Regions from separate parts of the Frankia umida genome, predicted to be linked through region 1. Evidence: riboswitches for the same ligand, from Rfam matches in the RefSeq annotation. Region 1 holds a riboswitch; each other region holds the start of a gene.

What was found. A riboswitch is a leader RNA that binds a small molecule or an ion and turns the genes downstream of it on or off. The one in region 1 is predicted to bind cyclic di-AMP.
Region 2: linked by a shared signal. The riboswitch ahead of MXD59_RS07305 (C40 family peptidase) and the one ahead of MXD59_RS01115 (transglycosylase family protein) in region 1 are both predicted to bind cyclic di-AMP.
Region 3: linked by a shared signal. The riboswitch ahead of MXD59_RS00505 (transglycosylase family protein) and the one ahead of MXD59_RS01115 (transglycosylase family protein) in region 1 are both predicted to bind cyclic di-AMP.

The regions. Positions count from the first base shown of each region.
Region 1 is NZ_JALKFT010000001.1:281,844-287,620, reverse strand. Features, by position in the region: gene MXD59_RS01125 (DUF3151 domain-containing protein) at 23-493, opposite strand; gene MXD59_RS01120 (transglycosylase family protein) at 536-1,264, opposite strand; cyclic di-AMP (ydaO/yuaA leader) riboswitch at 1,267-1,412, opposite strand; gene MXD59_RS01115 (transglycosylase family protein) at 1,920-2,600, opposite strand; cyclic di-AMP (ydaO/yuaA leader) riboswitch at 2,608-2,838, opposite strand; gene fbaA (class II fructose-bisphosphate aldolase) at 3,746-4,783, opposite strand; gene MXD59_RS01105 (DedA family protein) at 5,171-5,777, shown strand, end outside.
Region 2 is NZ_JALKFT010000005.1:191,409-197,185, forward strand. Features, by position in the region: gene MXD59_RS07290 (Mur ligase family protein) at 1-20, shown strand, start outside; gene MXD59_RS07295 (type 1 glutamine amidotransferase) at 17-856, shown strand; gene MXD59_RS07300 (PHB depolymerase family esterase) at 949-1,599, shown strand; gene MXD59_RS07305 (C40 family peptidase) at 2,360-3,331, opposite strand; cyclic di-AMP (ydaO/yuaA leader) riboswitch at 3,457-3,635, opposite strand; gene MXD59_RS07310 (hypothetical protein) at 4,022-4,408, opposite strand; gene corA (magnesium/cobalt transporter CorA) at 4,691-5,777, opposite strand, start outside.
Region 3 is NZ_JALKFT010000001.1:135,528-141,304, forward strand. Features, by position in the region: gene MXD59_RS00500 (peptide deformylase) at 1-1,292, shown strand, start outside; cyclic di-AMP (ydaO/yuaA leader) riboswitch at 1,810-1,957, shown strand; gene MXD59_RS00505 (transglycosylase family protein) at 1,960-2,340, shown strand; gene rlmB (23S rRNA (guanosine(2251)-2'-O)-methyltransferase RlmB) at 2,518-3,579, opposite strand; gene MXD59_RS00515 (PP2C family protein-serine/threonine phosphatase) at 4,338-5,456, shown strand; gene MXD59_RS00520 (hypothetical protein) at 5,456-5,777, shown strand, end outside.

The DNA of each region.
Region 1 (5,777 bases):
CGCGGGAGGCCTCCGACGGGCCTCAGACCAGGCCGAGGGCGCCGGCGACGGTGGGGTCGCTGTCGGCGAGGAAGGTGCGGCAACGGTCGGCCTCGGCCGTCTCGCCGATGACGGCGGCGGCCTGGCCGAGGACGGCGAGCGCACGCAGGAAACCGCGGTTGGGCTCGTGGGACCAGGGGATCGGACCGATGCCCCGCCAGCCGGCGCGGCGCAGCGCGTCCAGCCCCCGGTGGTAGCCGGTGCGGGCGTAGGCGTAGGCCTCGACCGTGCGACCCGCGGCGAAGGCCTGCTCGGCGAGAACCGCCCAGGCGGCGCTCAGCTCCGGCGTGGCCGCCGCGACGGCGCTGGGATCCGCACCGGCGGCCAGCGCAGCGGTGGCGGCCGCGTCCGAGGGCAACCGCGTGGGGGGCGGGCCGGACAGCAGGTTGTGACCGGCCGCGGTGCCGCCATGGCCGCTGTGGCTGCCGTGGCCCGAATCCGACGAGGTCATCATGACCTCATCCTGCCGCACCCGGTCGTGCGGTGCCGCACCGGGTCAGGAGCGGACGGTGACGTTCCACAGGTTCTCGCCGACCACACCGGCCTGGCCGTCGCTGGTCCGGGTCAGGTAGCCGTACAGCGCGGCGATGCCCTGCGACTGCGGGCCGAACTTGCCGTCGACGGTGAGCACGAAGCCCTTGTTGCGCATCGCGGCCTGCCAGACGAACGCGTCGGGCCGGACATCCCCGCCGTAGCTGGCGTTCAGGACGGTGCCGCTGAACGAGCCGTCGCCCATCTCCTGCCGGGCCCGGTCGAGGGTCATCGGCTGTTCGGCCGGGGTGAGGGCCTGCTCGATGACGTCACCGGAGCCGGAGCCGACGCTCGCCGGGCCGTTGTTGACCAGCCCCATCTTGCGGGAGCAGGACGGCCACGGCTGCCAGCCGCGGGAGTTGTACAGCTTGGCGGCGGCCTCGTCCTGGGTGGCCGGGGATGCCTGGTACGGGCGGCCGGAGTAGCCCAGGCCGTGCCAGGTCTGATCATCGAACTGGTAGGCGCCGGTGAAGCCGTTGCCCGTGTTGATCGCGTAGTTGCCGCCGGACTCGCACTGGCGGAGCTTGGCGAAGTCGTCAGCGGTGGCGGCCCCGGCCGGACTGGCGCCGACCGCGGTGACCGCGAGGCCGCTGCCCACCAGGGCGGTGACCGCGCCGGTGGTGCGCAGGATACGGGTCGCAGCCGAGGGGGCCTGCGCTGCCCGGTGCTTACCTCCACGCCGTGCTGACGGCATGTCAGTCCAATCCCGTGTCGCCTGCGGGGTGAGCTGTCGGGTTCGGACTGGGATGGCCCGGCCGGCGTGAGCCGACTTAACCCCAAGGACGTCCGGAGACGCCCGGTAGTGGTTCCCCCACTCCTGCCCATGTCGGTGCGCTCGGCCAGCCGCCTGGACAGTGGGCAGGACTCGGCGTCCGTCCCGACGGCATCGCCTGATGGCGAGTGAGCGGCACTCTAGCGATACCGGTCCAGGCCGTGCAAACCGGGGTGGTTCGTGGCAACCGGGCGACCCACGCACAAGGCGTGGCCCGGACGGGCCGCCCGATCGTGGAACACCGGTGCACCTCAGGGGTCGCTCCCGTGTACCCGAAGGGTTGGCCGGGTAGTACCTCGGTGCTCGGGGTGCCCCGGTGGGGGGTGGTGCGCCCGACCGGCCCGTTGACTCCCGCGCGCCGGAGATCGTCCGGGCTGTGCGGGGGGACCGGTCGGGTCGTGGCGTCACGCTGCCCGGCCTGTGCGGCCGGGGTGGGACGGCTGGCGCCGCCCGGGGCTTGTGTCCCCATGCCCCGGGCGGGTCGGACCAGATGCGGATGGTGCCGGATGGCGGCGTCGCAACCGGTCCAAGGACGCGTTGTGGGTGGCGTCCGGCTCAGTGCGGTGCGGCGGGTGGCTCAGCCGAAGGTGGCGTGCCATGTCGCCGGTCCGACGACACCGTCGGCGGCGAGACCCCTGGCGGACTGCAGCGCGCGGGCGGCAGCGGCGGAGCGTGGGCCGAAATGACCATCTGGGACGAGCGGGTAGCCGATCTGGCTCATCCGCGCCTGCCAGGCTCGTACGTCGGCGCGGTTCTGCCCGGCCAGCGCGGTCGAGAGGGTACGGGTGTACGAGGGCGTCGAGAGTGCCGCGGGGGCGACGGTCAGCGCGCCGCGCTGCGCGGTGCGGGACGCCTGCACCGCCGCGCCGGACGAGGAGCCGCCGGCGAGCTGCGCCGTGCCCATGCCACGGCCGCAGACCGGCCACTGCCCGAAGCCGGAACGCTGGGCCAGGCGCAGCGCGGCCTCGTCCTGGACCGCGGGTGCGGCCTGGTGCGGCAGGCCGGTGTAGCCGAGGCTGCGCCAGGTGCCGGCCGAGAACTGGTACGCCCCGAAGTAGCTGTTGCCGGTGTTCGTCGTGTAGTTACCGCCGGACTCGCACTGCCGCAGTCCTTCCCATGTGGTCGCCGCCTGCGCTGGACCGGCGACGGCGAGTGAGCCGCCGACCGCCGCTGCGAGAACTGGAGCAACCATGAGAACCCGCGCCCGTATACGGGTGCCGGCGCTCCATTGTCGGCCACTGGTACGTGCGTCGGACATGTATGTGTAGTCCTTCCCCACGCCTGCGAGGTGAGCTGTCGGATTCGGGCTGGGAACTGCCCGGTCATGCCAGGGACATCCTGGGACGCGCACAGACCGAAACCACGGCCGGTCTGGCGACGCATGACTTCACCCCTAGAGCATCGAATCCTTTCGATGCTCGGAGATGGTTCCCCCGTTCCTGCCACATGGTGACGGAGAAATCGCCGGTCGGGGGCAGGATTCGGCGTGCCGCCCGACGAATGCCGCACGTTGTCGTTCGGCACGGCGATGACCATAACCACGCCGTCCGGCGAGTCGCCAAGCATTGAATAGGGTGCGTGACCAACAGCACACTCGGCGTGGCTGCTTGGTGATGGGGTGCATTGGCTGGTAACGCGCGTGCGCGCCCGCTCATCAACCTGGCGACATCTTCGAATGGCCGTTTTGTGCGCGCCTGCTCACGCTGTTTGCCGATGGGGCACGATGGGCGGAGCGTAATGATTTATGTCGAACGCGTCACCTGGTCGCCGACACGCCGCGATGTGCGGCCGTATCCGACTGATGGCTTTGTGTGCAGATTCTGCCTTGATGGGGTTCGACATGGCAATACGCCGATGCTGGTCGATGCGTGGGCAGCTGTGAGATACGCAATGATCTGCAACCGGCTTGTTACATGGCTGTGATTTGGTCTCGCAAAGTAAATCGATCATGTCTCTGCGTGACAGCTTCGGGGCGGATTGCGGACTCTGACGGGTGGGATGTCCGGTCCATGTCGCCTGTCCGGGGACGCGGCCGGGCGGCCCCGCCGCCACGGATCTGACGCTGCGTAGAGAGGTCGTGGCGTTTGGCTGGTAGGTGGGCGGGTGGTCCGAGCCCCATGGGTCGGCCATGGCGCTGTCATGCCTATCCGGCACGGCCGGAGGCTTTGGGCGGAACCGTCTGGCCGCGATGGAGCACGGTGGCGGTGCCCTCGATGTGCCGAGATGACGGTTCCGTGACCGAGATGACGGTGTCGCAACGCAGTGGTCCCCCAGTCGCGAGCGGCAACTGGGGGACCGGCGGTTCTGGGCGGTGACTCCGGTGCGGGACTGTTTCTCCCGCCCGGGGCCGTCCCGCCCCGGATGGATGGAGCCCGGCTGGTTCGTCGGGCCTTCCTGTCTGGGTCAGGCCTTCCCGAGCGAACGGCCGGTGGAGCGCAGGTCCTCACAGGCCTGGGCGACTCGGGCGGCCATGCCCGTTTCGGCAAGCTTTCCGTAGGTTCGTGGGTCGTAGGCCTTCTTCACGCCGACCTCGCTGTCCACCTTGAGGACACCGTCGTAGTTCTTGAAGGCGTGGTCCACAATGGGGCGGGTGAATGCGTACTGGGTGTCGGTGTCCACGTTCATCTTGACGACGCCGTAGTCCAGCGTCTCCCGGATCTCGCTGAGGTCCGAACCGCTACCACCGTGGAAGACAAGGTCGAACGGCTTGGAACCAGCCGCAAGGCCCAGCTTCTGTGCGACGTGGTCCTGGCCGTCCCGAAGAATCGTGGGGCGCAGCTTCACGTTGCCGGGCTTGTAGACGCCATGGACGTTGCCGAATGTCGCGGCGAGCAGGTAGCGGCCCTTGTCACCCGAGCCAAGAACCTCGGCGGTCCGCCACATGTCACCGGGGGTGGTGTAAAGCTTCTCGTCGATCGCGCCGACGACACCGTCCTCCTCGCCGCCGACCACCCCGATCTCGACCTCGAGGACGATCCGGGCAGCGGTCGCGTCCGCGAGCAGTTCCTCGGCGATCTTGAGGTTCTCCTCGAGCTCGACCGCGGAGCCGTCCCACATGTGCGACTGGAACAGCGGGTCGCGACCGGCCGCCACCCGCTCGCGGGAGATCGCGATCAGCGGCCGGATGTAGGTGTCCAGCTTGTCCGCCGGGCAGTGGTCGGTGTGCAGCGCGATGTTGACCGGGTAGGCCTTCGCGACATGGTGGGCGAACTCGGCCAGCGCCTCGGCGCCGAGCACCATGTTCTTCACCGTGGAACCGGACAGGTACTCGGCGCCGCCGGTGGACACCTGGATGATGCCGTCGCTGCCGGCTTCGGCGAAGCCGCGCAGGGCGGCGTTCAGGGTCTGCGACGACGAGACGTTGATCGCGGGGTAGGCGAAGGCCTCGGACTTCGCACGGTCGAGCATCTCGGCGTAGATCTCTGGCGTGGCGATGGGCATCGGTGGGGCTCCTTGTCGAAGCTGTCGGGGCGCCGATCAGCCATAAAAGGCGGCACGGGCCGGCCCGATCGGGCGCAAGCGCACCCGCGCGACTGTTGGTGGGCGAAGGGTATGACGACGCGCGTCGTTCGGGTGGCCGGATGCGGTGGACGTCGCGGCACAGTTGCGCCGACGCCGGTCGGCCGCGTCCGAGCATGGCGCGTCCGGGCGAAGCCACGCCGTCCGGGCGAAGCGGTGCCGTCCGAACGGCCTGGGACAGCGCGGGATGTGGTCCACCACGGCGACCAAGGGCTCCGCGTCGGACTGTCCGCGGTGGATTGCCGGCACACTGGACGGGTGGATGTCGGTCACCTGTCCGGGACGACCCTGTACGCCGTCGTTTTTGCGATGATCTTTATTGAGAGTGGTGTGCTGGTCGGTTTCTGGCTGCCCGGCGACACCATTCTGTTCGCCGCCGGTCTGGTCGCCGCCGACGGCGGCGCCGACGTCTCCATCTATGCCCTCTCCGGCGGGGTCGCGGTCGCCGCCAGCGCCGGTGCCGTGGCGGGCTATTACACCGGGGCCCGGCTGGGTCGGCCCTATCTGGAACGGCGGCACGGAACAGCCCTGGCTCGGACGGACGACTTCTATCGCCGGTTCGGCGCCGTGACGCTGATCGTGGCCCGGTTCGTGCCCTGGGCCCGGACCTTCGCACCCGTGCTGGCCGGCGCGGTGGCGATGCCGTGGCACCGGTTCCTGGCCGCCGCCGTCGCCGGTGCGCTGGTGTGGGGCAGCGGCCTGATCGTGCTCGGGTATCTGGCGGCGGACATTCCGGGGCTGCGGGATGCGGCGGGCCCGATGGCCGGGGTGGTCGTGCTGGTCTCGGTGCTGGCCGGGCTTGGCGGTGAGCTGCTGCGCCGACGCGCGGGCCGACGCCGCGCCGCGAACACGGATCCAGCCGCTAACACGGATCCAGCCGCGAGCACAGATCCAGTGGTGGCGACCGCGACGCGGG
Region 2 (5,777 bases), on a different contig from region 1:
TCGTGCGGTGCACCCGATGAGCCGCCGCGGCGTCTCGACGACCCGGATCGCGCTGATCTACCCGGAGCTGCTCGGCACCTACGGCGACGGCGGCAACGCGATCGTGTTGGAACGGCGGCTGCGCTGGCGTGGCCTGCCGGTCGAACGGGTCGATGTCCCCGCCGGTTCGCCGGTGCCCGAAGGGTGCGACATCTACCTGCTCGGCGGCGGTGAGGACGCCCCGCAGGTGCTCGCGGCCGACGGTATCCGGCAGAACCGGGCGATCCCCCGGGCGGTGCACGGCGGTGCGGCGGTGCTCGCGGTCTGCGCCGGCTACCAGGTGATCGGTCAGAGCTTCCCGTCCGGCGGGGAGATCCACGAGGGGCTGGGTCTGGTCGGGATCGAGACCCGCCGTTCCTTCGCCGGTCCGGACGCCCCCCCGCCGGGGCGCGCCGTCGGCGACATCGTCGTCGAACCCGACCCCCGCCTCGGCCTGCCCACCCTCTTCGGCTACGAGAACCACGCCGGACGGACCAGGCGCCTGCCCGGCTGCCAGGGATTCCCCCTCGGGACGGTCCGCCGCGGCATCGGCGACGGCTCCGGCGGTGCTGGTGCCGCCGGAGCTGCCGGTGGTGGCGCGGGCGGGCGTGCCGGTGGGACGGCTGGGCCGGATGACGGCTCGTCCTCGGCGGGGACCGACGGGATCGTGGACGGGCGGGTGCTGGGCACCTACCTGCACGGGCCGGTGCTGGCGCAGAATCCGGCGCTGGCGGACCTGCTGCTGACCTGGGTACATGGCACGCTGCCGCCGCTGTCCGGACCGCCGGAAACCGTTGCACTGCGGGAGGCCCGGCACCGCGCGCTCACCGCCGGCTGACCGCCCAACGGCACCTTCGTGGTGGTCGGGCCACGGTTGTCCGATCACACGTTTGCGGGGTTTCGACTGGGGCGGTGTGGTTCCGTGGGACCGTGGCAGCCAATCCCCTTGCCGGCTGGTGGGGCAAGAACAAACGAACCGGGTACATCGTCGCGGCGGTCGTCGTCGTGCTCTGGGTCTTCATCCAGCATGACAGCGGTCCGAAGACCAAGCGGGACGCGATACCGAAGGGCTACGGTTCGTCCGGCCGGGAGCTGTATGTGCACGCTCCCGGCAGCCCCAAGAAGCCGATTCCGCTCGTGCTGATCCTTCACGACGACAACACCTCGGCCAAGACCTTCGACCATGACAGCAAGGCCGGCTCCGTGGCCAACGAGAAGACCTTCGCCGTCGCCTACCCCGAAGCCGTCGGCGGTACCTGGCGCATCGACAGCCCCGACGGCCCCGACGCCCGCTACATCCGGGACGTCATCGACTACGTGTCGACGAAGAAGAGCAAGATCGATCCGAATCGGATCTACATCTGGGGCGTCGGTGAAGGCGCCCGGCTGGCCCTCACCGCCGTCTGCTCGGCAGGCACCCCCGCCTTCGCCGTCGTGGGCGTCGTGGGCCAGTTCACCCAGGAGCCCCAGTCGCCCTGTGCCGGCCGCGTCCCCGTCGAACGCGTCGCTGAGACGGACTGGGACAAAAAAGTCAGCGAGACCCTCTGGAAGGCCTCCTCAGGCCACCGCCTGCCCGCCTGACCGGCCTTCCCGTCCCCGGCCTTCCCGTCCGGCCTGTCCGTCCGCCCCGTCAGACGTGGGCTGGCGGATGAAGAGAACTGTCGGACGAGGCCCGGCGCAGGGGAAAGGCCGGACGCGGGTCGGCGCAGGAGAGAAGGCCGGACGTGGGCCGGTGGGGATGGGAGGCCCGGGGGGCGCCCCCGGGGGGGGGGGGGGGGGGGGGGGGGGGGGGGGGGGGGGGCGGCCGCCGAGCGGCCCGGCCGCCCGTGGGGGGGCAGATCTGACGTCCGTCCGGCCGGAAGGAACAGACGGCTCCTGCCAGACAGGTGCGGGGCGACCGGTCGAGTGCGGCAGTGACTGGTCGGGGTACGGCTGGGGCCAGGTGCCAAGGGCATGGCGATGGCCGGCCGGGCGGGGAGGGGCGGTCGCATGGCCGGGGTCATCAGCGGCCAGGTTGGGGTGTGGCCGGGTCAGCGACGATGGTGACCCGGTAAGGGCAGCGTGCTGCTGCCGGACGACCGGTCGGGGGAGCATGCCCGACCAGGGCACTGGATGGTGCCGAACGTGTCCAGAAGTACGAAACGTGCCGACGCGTGGACGTGTACGGCTGCTACCTGACCGCGGCCGGAGGGGGGTGGTCGCGGGCGGCGTCAGTCGTCCAGGTCAGGGTCGTGTCCACGGCAGGCGCCGCGAGGTCCAGGAAAGGCTGCTGGCTACCCTCGGGACGTGCGGGAGGGTGGCCGCTGGGCCCGGCTCGGACGAAGCGGTGGCGAAGGTGTCGTCAGATCCGGCCCACGTAGTACGACGTGGTGTAGATCGACTGGAGCTTCACGACGTCGCCGGTGTGCGGGGCGACCCACATCTTGCCGTTGCCGGCGTAGATGCCGACGTGGTAGATGTTGCCGGGCGTACCCAGGAAGATCAGATCTCCGGGCTGCTTGTTGTACATGGAGATCCGGGTGGTGGCGGCGAACTGGGCGTCCGTCGTGCGCGGCAGGGTCTTGCCCAGCTGCCGGTAGACGTACTGGACGAGCCCGGAGCAGTCGAACGAGCTCGGGCCGTCGGCACCGTAGACGTAGGGCTTGCCGGCCTGCAGAGAGGCCAGGTAGACGGCCTTCTCACCGATGGAGTTCGCCGGGAGCGGGACGTCCACGTCGACGGAGACGTTGTCGATGATCGCACCGCGGGTGCGCGAGGCCGCCGCCGGGGCGGGCTGCGCGACCTGCAGGGTGGCGTCGTTCGACGAGTGCGCCGACTGGAGGGCGTCCGTCCCGTCGAAGATCGCGGTGACGTTCGTCGTGGTGAGCACCCGGGCCGTGTACGACGTGTAGCCCTGGTCGTTGGTGTACAGGTGCTTGAAGGTCGCCCAGCCGGTGGGCAGCTTGACCTGCACCTTGACGAGCTGGTTCGCCAGCGGCTCGTGGGTGGCCTCGTTGAACAGCGAGAAGCCGATGTCCACGGGCTCGTTCGGGGTGACCGTCACGTTCGGGTTGGTGACCCGCAGGCCGACCTGCACCTTGCCCGCCAGGGGCGGTGCGTCGACGGTCGTGGTGGTCAGGGTGGTGCCGACGGAACCGTCGGAGCTGATCGCCGCAGCGGCGATGCTGCCGCCGAGGGCGGCTCGCGAGCCGATCTGCGCGGCGAGAGTGACCGGGGCGGTGTTCGTCGACTCGTCGCGCGCCTGGTCGGCGTGGACGTCGGTGGCACAGCCAGCCAGGGCCACTCCGGAGACCGCTACGGTCCCGGTGGTCATCGCGGCGAAGGCACGCGCCCGGCCCCGACTACGGGTGACCGGCGTGGGGGACGGGGCACGGTGACGGCCGCGACCCGCGACGCGTGAATCTTCGTCGAGCTGCACGCTTTGTGCGGACAACGATGTATTCCTTCCCGTACGCCTGCGAAGTGAGCTGTCGGGTTCGGGCTGGGCTGCCCGGCCCGCGGCGTGACCTTCACGCTGCGGACTTCACCCCTAGGCCGGCACCGCGGTTCGGTGCTGGCCGGTGTGGAGGATGGGTCCCCCGCTCCTGCCCCAGATGACGACTCGGAGGGGACACCGGGGCCGGGGGCAGGATTCGGCGTTCGGCCCGGTGTTGTCGTTTCGTCGGCGTGAGACTAGTCCACTCGGATGGTGCGGGTAAACACTAGCTCCTCCCAACTACAGGCAGTGTGCACTGAAGTGCCCGCGCCCGGGCCACCACAAGTGCCGCCTGGCCGAGCCGATCAGGCTGTCCCAGCACGCGAAAACGCCTGGATGGGAGGTGGTCGCCAACCCCCGGATCGATGCCGTGACGTCGTGGAACCGGGTGTCCGCAGCCGGGTCGCCCCGATTGGACACCCACAGGTGGACACGGCCTCGGTCGCACCCGGTAACCGCGGAGCCGGGGCCGTGCAGCGGGCCGCCCGGGCCGTGGTTCATGCCCATCAGGCAGATCCGAGGGGTGCGTCAACGGGGGGTCCGGCCGCGGCGGGAGAGGAAGCCGGCGGTGTCGAGCATCTGGAGTTCGAGGGCGAGCAGCTGGACCTCGCCGGGCAACGAACGCTGGTGGGCAAGGGAGGCGACGGCGGCGCGGGCACGGTCGGCGAGCGCGTCCAGGGCGCGTTGGCGCTGGCGCATCCGGGCCCGCTCCTCCTGGATGGTGCGGACCGTCTCCTCCTGCCAGTCGCGCGTGCGGGCGAGGAACTCGCTGGCGTCCTTGGCCTGACGCTCGGCTTCCTCCAACCGGCTCAACAGGCCGTCGAGGACCTCCAGGCGGCCGACCAGCTCGACGATCAGATCACCGCGGTCGGGCATGGGGGTGGTCGCTCGCCGGGCGGGGTCAGACGAGGGCATGAGCTCCCCTGGGGGGTGGGGGATCGGGGGCTGTGCCGAGCCGCGGAGACGAGGCCCGGTCGCTCCGACACGGATGGTTACGGTAGCCGACGGCGACGACCGAATGTAACCCATCGTACGGATACGTCGGCACTGTCAACTGATAGTAAAAATGAACCATGGACCACCGGCTGGCTGCGTGTTTTGCGGCGTACCGGCGGTTTGGGCGCTATTTGTATGGGCATGCGCTGCGGGGCACCGGTTCCCGGCCGGCGTCAATGACGCAGGTCACTTTCGGGCCGGCTAAAGCCAGCCGTTACGTTTGAACGCCCGGTACAGCAGCAGACAGGCGACCACCATCACGCTCAGGACCGCGGGATAACCCCAGGTCTGGCGCAGCTCGGGCATGTGCTCGAAGTTCATTCCGTAGATTCCGGCGAGCGCGGTCGGAACGGCGGCGATCGCCACCCAGGCGCTGATCCGCCGCATGTCCTCGTTCTGCGCGATGGTCAGCTGGGTAAGTGTGGCCTGGAGCACCGAGGAGAGCAGTTCGTCAAAGTGCGAGATCCGCTCGCTGACCTGCTCGAGATGGTCGGCGACGTCGCGGAAGTAGCGGCGCATCGCGACGTCCACCATTCGTGGCCGGTCCAGGATGAGGCTGCGCAGCGGTCCGGTCAGCGGCTGGACGGCGTGCTTGAGCTCGAGCAGCTCCCGCTTCATCTGGTAGGCGGACTCGGTGGACGGGGTGTGTTCGCGGCGGAACACCCCGGCCTCGATCTGGTCGACATCCACCTGGATCTTCTCGACGGTGTCCACGTAGTCATCGACGATGCTGTCGCAGATCGCGTGCAGGACGGCGGTCGGGCCGTGGCGCAGCATCTCCGGGGCGGCCTCAAGCCGACGGCGCAGCTTCGACATCTCACCGTGCTGCCCGTGGCGCACCGTGACGACGAAGTCCTCCCCCAGAAAGATCATGATCTCGCCGGTGGTGACCACCTCCGAGGTGCCGGTCACCTCGGTGTGCGCGACGTAGGTCGTGGTCTTGAGCACCATGAACAGGTGGTTCTCGTACTGCTCGAGCTTGGGTCGCTGCCCGCCGGTGACGGCGTCCTCGACGGCGAGCTTGTCCAGTCCGTACTCCTGCGCGACCTCGGCGAGCTGCTCGTAGGTCGGTTCGAACAGGCCCAGCCAGGCGAACCCGTCCCGTTCGTCGCGTGCGAGCCGGAGCGCGTCGGCGGTGTTGACGTCCATCGTCACCCGCTTGCCGTGGCTGTAGACCCCGCAGGCCATCACCCGTCCGTCCGGCGTGGACTGCCGGATGATCGCGCGGGCCCGGCGCCGCTTGCGGCCGACCCGCACCAGCGAGACCGCCGGTCGGCTGAGCGCGCCG
Region 3 (5,777 bases), 150 kb from region 1:
GGTCGGGCGGTCCGGGTGGTCTGGGCGCAGCGGGCGGCCTGGGTGGTGCGGGTGGTGCGGGGCAGGGCCCGAGCGGCGGGCTGCTCGTCGAGCAGGACACCGCCCGACTGCGTTACGACGACGGCGTCTACCTCGCCCATCAGCGGCGCCGGATCACCAATATCGGCGACGAGCCCGTGACCCGCTACCTCATGCGCATCTCCGTCGATCGCTTTCCCGGCGACCAGGAACGGGCCGCACGTCTCTACCGCAGCGATCCGCTGCGGTGGGAGGAACTGCGGCTGCGCGCCCACTGCGGGCAGGAGGAGATGGCCTGGCAGGTCAAAACCGACTGGGATGCCCTCAAAGAGGTCTGGCTGTTGTTCGAGAACAGCAGTGGACGGTTTCCGCTCTATCCGGGCGAATCAGCCTGGATCGAGTACTCCTACCAGGTCGGTGAGCAGAAGTGGGGCCCGTGGTTCCAACGGGCCGTCCGGGTACCGACGAGCAGCCTGTCGGTCGTCCTGGACTTCCCCGCTCAGGTCGACCCGGTGGTCTGGGGAATGGAGACCTCGATGACCGCGGACGCGTTCGCGTTCCGGACCGCGATCGCCCGGGTGGACGAAGGCGACCGGCGGATCTTCACCTGGTCGACCAGCAATCCGCCACTGCACGCCCGGTATCGGCTGGAATGGAACTTCCGGGCTGTCTCCGACGGTCGGAATCCGGATACCGGCGAGCAGCGTGAGACCGTCGGTCCACGGCCCAGTGAACAGATGACGGCGGCGGGCATCGTCCAGGCCGATGATCCGGCGCTGGCGCAGCCGGCCCGTTCCTTTGATCTGCCGGCCGAGGCCGAGGACGCCCGGCGCGTGGTCGCCGAGCTGTCCTCGGCGATGGAGCGGGTCTCCGCCCTGCACACCTTCGGTAAGGGCATGGGGATCGCCGCACCACAGATCGGCATCAACCGGGCCGCCGCGATCGTGCGCTCCGCCGACGCGGACATCCTCACCCTGCTCAATCCGCGGGTCATCGAGTCCTCGCCGCAGACCGACGAGCAGTACGAGGGCTGCCTGAGCTTCTTCGACGTCCGCGGGCTCGTCCCCCGGCCCCTGGAGCTGCACGTGGAGCACACCGACATCTCCGGACGCCGGCGCATCACCGTCTACCGGCAGGGCCTCGCCCGCCTGGTCGGCCACGAGATCGACCATCTGGTCGGCCGGCTCTACACCGAACGGATGCGGCCCGGCAGCGCCCCGATCCCCGTGGAGCAGTACCGCGGCACCGGCTCGGCCTGGACCTACACCCCCTGATCCGCCACTACGCGTGACCGTCAGGCCGGTCGGGTCGGCCGGCGGCCACCCGAGCGGACACCGGCTGTGGCCGCACGCCCAAGTCCGAAAAAAGCGATACCGCCCACTATGGCGGACGTACCCGTAAACAACGTACAGTTCATGAAGCCCCACCCGATACGGAAATTATTCCGGGCACACGAGCGTCTTCGTGAATGGGCGAACCCGAATGCCACCAGGGTGTCACGGAAAGCAGTTCACGGCACGCAGGGAGACCGGACACCGAGCAGACCGTGTTATTCTTTCGCCAGCGTGGCGGAACAAATTCAAAATCGGTGTTCCAATGCCCTGGCAGAGCCGACTAGGATCGAGCGCAGGCGCCCGCGCGATAATCGGCGGAAAAGATCGAAGCGATAATCCGGAAGGTATTGTGGCCATCTTCACGGACCCTTGATTTACCCCGGTCACGCCCAGCTATGTTCGTAGCCATGTCGTCGAGTGACGGCAGACGCCGGGTGGCACGCCGAATCCTGCCCCCGCCCGGTAGGAACCAAACCTGTGGCAGGGACGGGGGAACCACTTCCGGGCGTCGAAGGCAGACGTCCTTGGGGTGAAGCCGCCACTGGTGGCCGGGCATTCCCAGCCCGAACCCGACAGCTCACCTCGCAGGCGTGGGGAAGGACAATCTATGTCCAACGCTCGTACGCTCGGTCGGGGCCTCAACCGGATCAAGCTTGGCACTCGTGCCGCCGTTCTCGCCGCCACCCTTACCGCCTCCGTGGGCGGTGGGCTGGCGCTCTCCCAGCCGGCCAGCGCCGCCCCGAACGCGGACCATTTCCTGCGCGCCGTCATTCCCTGCGAGTCCGGTGGCAATCCCCACGTGGTCAACTCCATCGGCGCGGGCGGCCTGTTCCAGTTCCTGCCCAGCACCTGGCACGGTCTCGGTGGCCGGGGCCTGCCGCAGCACGCCAGTGTCGGCGAGCAGTGGCAGATGGCCCGCAAGCTCTACGCGCAGGCCGGCACCAGCCCGTGGTACGCCTCGAAGCCCTGCTGGGGTCACCGGATCTGAGGCCCCGACACCGCGCCGACATCCGCTCTCGGCCGGTTCTGATCCGCACATGATCGATCGGATCGTGCTCGACAGATCGTGAGCCGACCGGCGCGAGGCGACGCGACCCAGCGCGCGGCACATCAGGCCCCGCCCCTCCTCCCGGGGGCGGGGCCTGATCCGTGCGCGGTGCGGGGCTCAGGCGCCGCGTCGGCGGCGGGCGATCTCCGCGAGGGCCACCGCGGCCGCGACACCGGCGTTCAGCGACTCGACCGCGCCGACCATCGGGATCCGCACCGTCACATCGCAGCGCTGCTCCACCAGCCGGGACAGACCCCGGCCCTCGGAGCCGACCACCAGGACCAGCGGGTCGGTGGCCATGGCGAGCTCGTCCAGGCTCAGTGCGGCGTCGGCGGCCAGCCCCACCAGGAACAGGCCCGCCTCGGCGTAGGCGGTCAGGGTGCGGGTCAGGTTGGTGGCCCGGGCGACGGGCAGCCGCGCCGCGGCCCCGGCCGACGTCTTCCAGGCGGACGCGGTCATCCCGGCGGCGCGCCGCTCGGGCAGCAGGACACCGTCCGCGCCGAAGGCCGCCGCCGAGCGCACGACCGCACCGAGGTTGCGCGGGTCGGTCACCCCGTCCAACGCGACCACCAGGCCAGCCGCGGTGGAGCCGGAACGCGCCGATCCGCCCGCACCGGGCCGGACCCGCTCGAGCAGGTCATCGGGATGGGCGTAGCGGTAGGGCGGCACCGCGAGCACCAGCCCCTGATGCGGGGCGGTGCCACACAACCGGTCAAGATCGGGCCGCGCGGAGTCGACGACGGAGATGCCGCGGCGCGTCGCCAGCCGGCGGGCCTCGTCGAGACGCTCGTCGAAATCCAGGCCCGCGGCGACGAACAGCGTCGTGGCCGGAACCCCGGCGCGCAGCGCCTCCACGACGGCGTTGCGACCGACCACGAGTTCGTCGTCCTCACCGCCGCGCCGCCCGCGCGCACCCGCACCCCGCGGGCCCTCGCCATCGCGTGGGGCGGGCCGATCACGATCGGTCGCCGCCTTCGCCGCCGAGGCGGCCCGGCGCTGGGCCGGATGGCCGGGCCGCAGGTGCGCGGGCGGGGTCGCGCCCCGCCCCTCCAACGCCCGCCGACCCTGCCCGCCGCTGCCACCCGCCGCTCCCTTGCGGTGCGAACCGGCCTTACCGGCCCGCCCGCCCTGCCCGCCACGGGCGATCCCGCCGCCGCCGCGACGCCCACCGCCGGCCATTCAGCACCACCCCGGGGTGAACGCACCGAACGAGGACATTCCCGGATGTGAGCCGCTTGCGGACGAGTGCGATCCGCTCCTGGGCGATCCGGCGACGGACGATCCGGTCTCGGGTGATCCGGATACGGGTGATCCCGACACGGATGCCCCGCGCGGACGTGAGACGACCATGTGCCCACGGTATCTGGCGTGACGCACGGTATCCGGTGCCCGGCGGAGAATCCCGCGACACGGACCGGCCCGACCTCGCCGGGCCGTCCTTCACCGGACGCCGGGCCCGGCCGGCGACACCGGCTGTGGGCCGCTGCCGGGGACCCCCGGCTGGGGGGCAGGCCGGACCCGGGCCAGCGACCTACCCGGAGATTGCCGTTCTCGACGACATCGCGCCCTATCCTGATGCGGCGGTCCCCGCCGGGGGTCGTCGGCATCAGACCCTTACGCTCATCCAAGCTCGCGCGCCGACGAAGGAGAACACGCCGGACAGTGGCCTGCCGGTAGCGGTCTCGGTCATCGACGCACCTCGGTGAACCTGGGAAGATACGTCCCCATGATTGCGTGATGACCGGCGTGATCCGATCGACCAGTCCGCAGCGTGCGAACGGCCCCCGACAATGGCCGTATCGCCGGAGCAGCACGCGGGCCTCGTCGGTACCGCGGGCCACCGTGGCGAGTTCTGACGACCGGACCAGCAGGGGCAGGAGGCACCAGCACATGGCTCTGCGCACACCGCCCGTATTCGGGCGTCACCTCCCGGCGGCGTGACGGTGGACCTGAACCCGCACGACGACGCCCCGACGGTGGCCTACCAGTTCGCCGGCGCCGGCGCCTTCGACCCGGAGGACGACCTGCGCCGCTGCCCGGTCTGCGCCGCGCCCGTCTACGCCGACGACCGCTACTGCGAGGTCTGCGGGCACGCGTTGGAGGGGCCCGACCCGGCCCATGGCGATGCCGACCACGCCGAGGTCGACCTCGGTGAACTGGCCGGCGTCTGCGACCGTGGCGTGCGCCATTCCACGAACGAGGACGCGATGGGCCTCGCCGTGGTCTACGGCACACTGATCGCGGTGGTCTGCGACGGGGTCTCGACGACCCCCGGCTCCGGTCAGGCCTCCGCGGCGGCGGCGGCCACCGCGATGGCCGTCCTGGCCGACGCGGTACGCGCGCACGGGCCGGGGCATCCGGTCCACCACGACTCGCTGCCGCCCAGGGCTTCGGGCGGCCGAGCCGACGACATGCTCGACATCCTCGAGCCGGACTACCCGACCTACGACGAGCCACGCACCGCCCCGCGGGCGGTCGTCGGCGGCTTCTCCCCCGAGGACGCCGAAGCCGTCCTGCACACCGCGGTCCACGCGGCTCAGGACACGATCGCTCAGCTCAGCGCGGCCGAGGGCCGGATGGCGCCGTCCTGCACGTTCGCCGCGGCCATCGTCACCCCGCCGACGCCCGACGGGCCGGGGATGGTCACCGTCGGCTGGGTCGGGGACAGCCGGGTCTACCTGCTCGGCCCGCGTTGGTGTGAGCGGCTCACCTCGGACGACACCTGGGCCGCCGAGGCCGCCCGGGCCGGTCTCATCCCAGCCAGCGAGGCCGAGACGCACCGGCGGGCGCACACCCTGACCCGCTGGCTCGGCGGTGACGTGGAGGACGTCGCACCGCACACCGAGGTCTTCCCGATCGAGACGCCGGCCACCGTGCTGGTCTGCTCGGACGGGCTGTGGAACTACGCCTCCCGTCCCGACGTCATGGCCTCACTGGTCAATCAGCTGCCCGCGCACAGCACCGCGATCGAGGTCGGCCGGCACCTCATCGACTTCGCCATCGACGCCGGCGGTCACGACAACATCACCGCCGTCGTCGCCCGGGTGGATCACTGATGGCCGCCCCGTCGCGGGGGCGCCGAACGTGGCGGGGTCCGGTCCGCACCGGAGGCCGGTCGACCGCCCGGTTCGACCACTGCGACACTGTTCCTCGGCCCGTACGGCCGAGGTTGCCCCGGTCGCCCGGGGAGGCCGAGCCGCCGGCAAACGGGGGCACGCACCACCTCCTACGGAAGGCGGTTCACAACGACGAAGACACAACAGGTACGGTTCGGTGCAAGAAGAACGTTGAGAAGATCGATGAGATGATCATCGATGAAGTGGTCATCGATGAAGTGGTCATCGATGAGGTGTTCCTGGACCCACGGTCGACGAGGA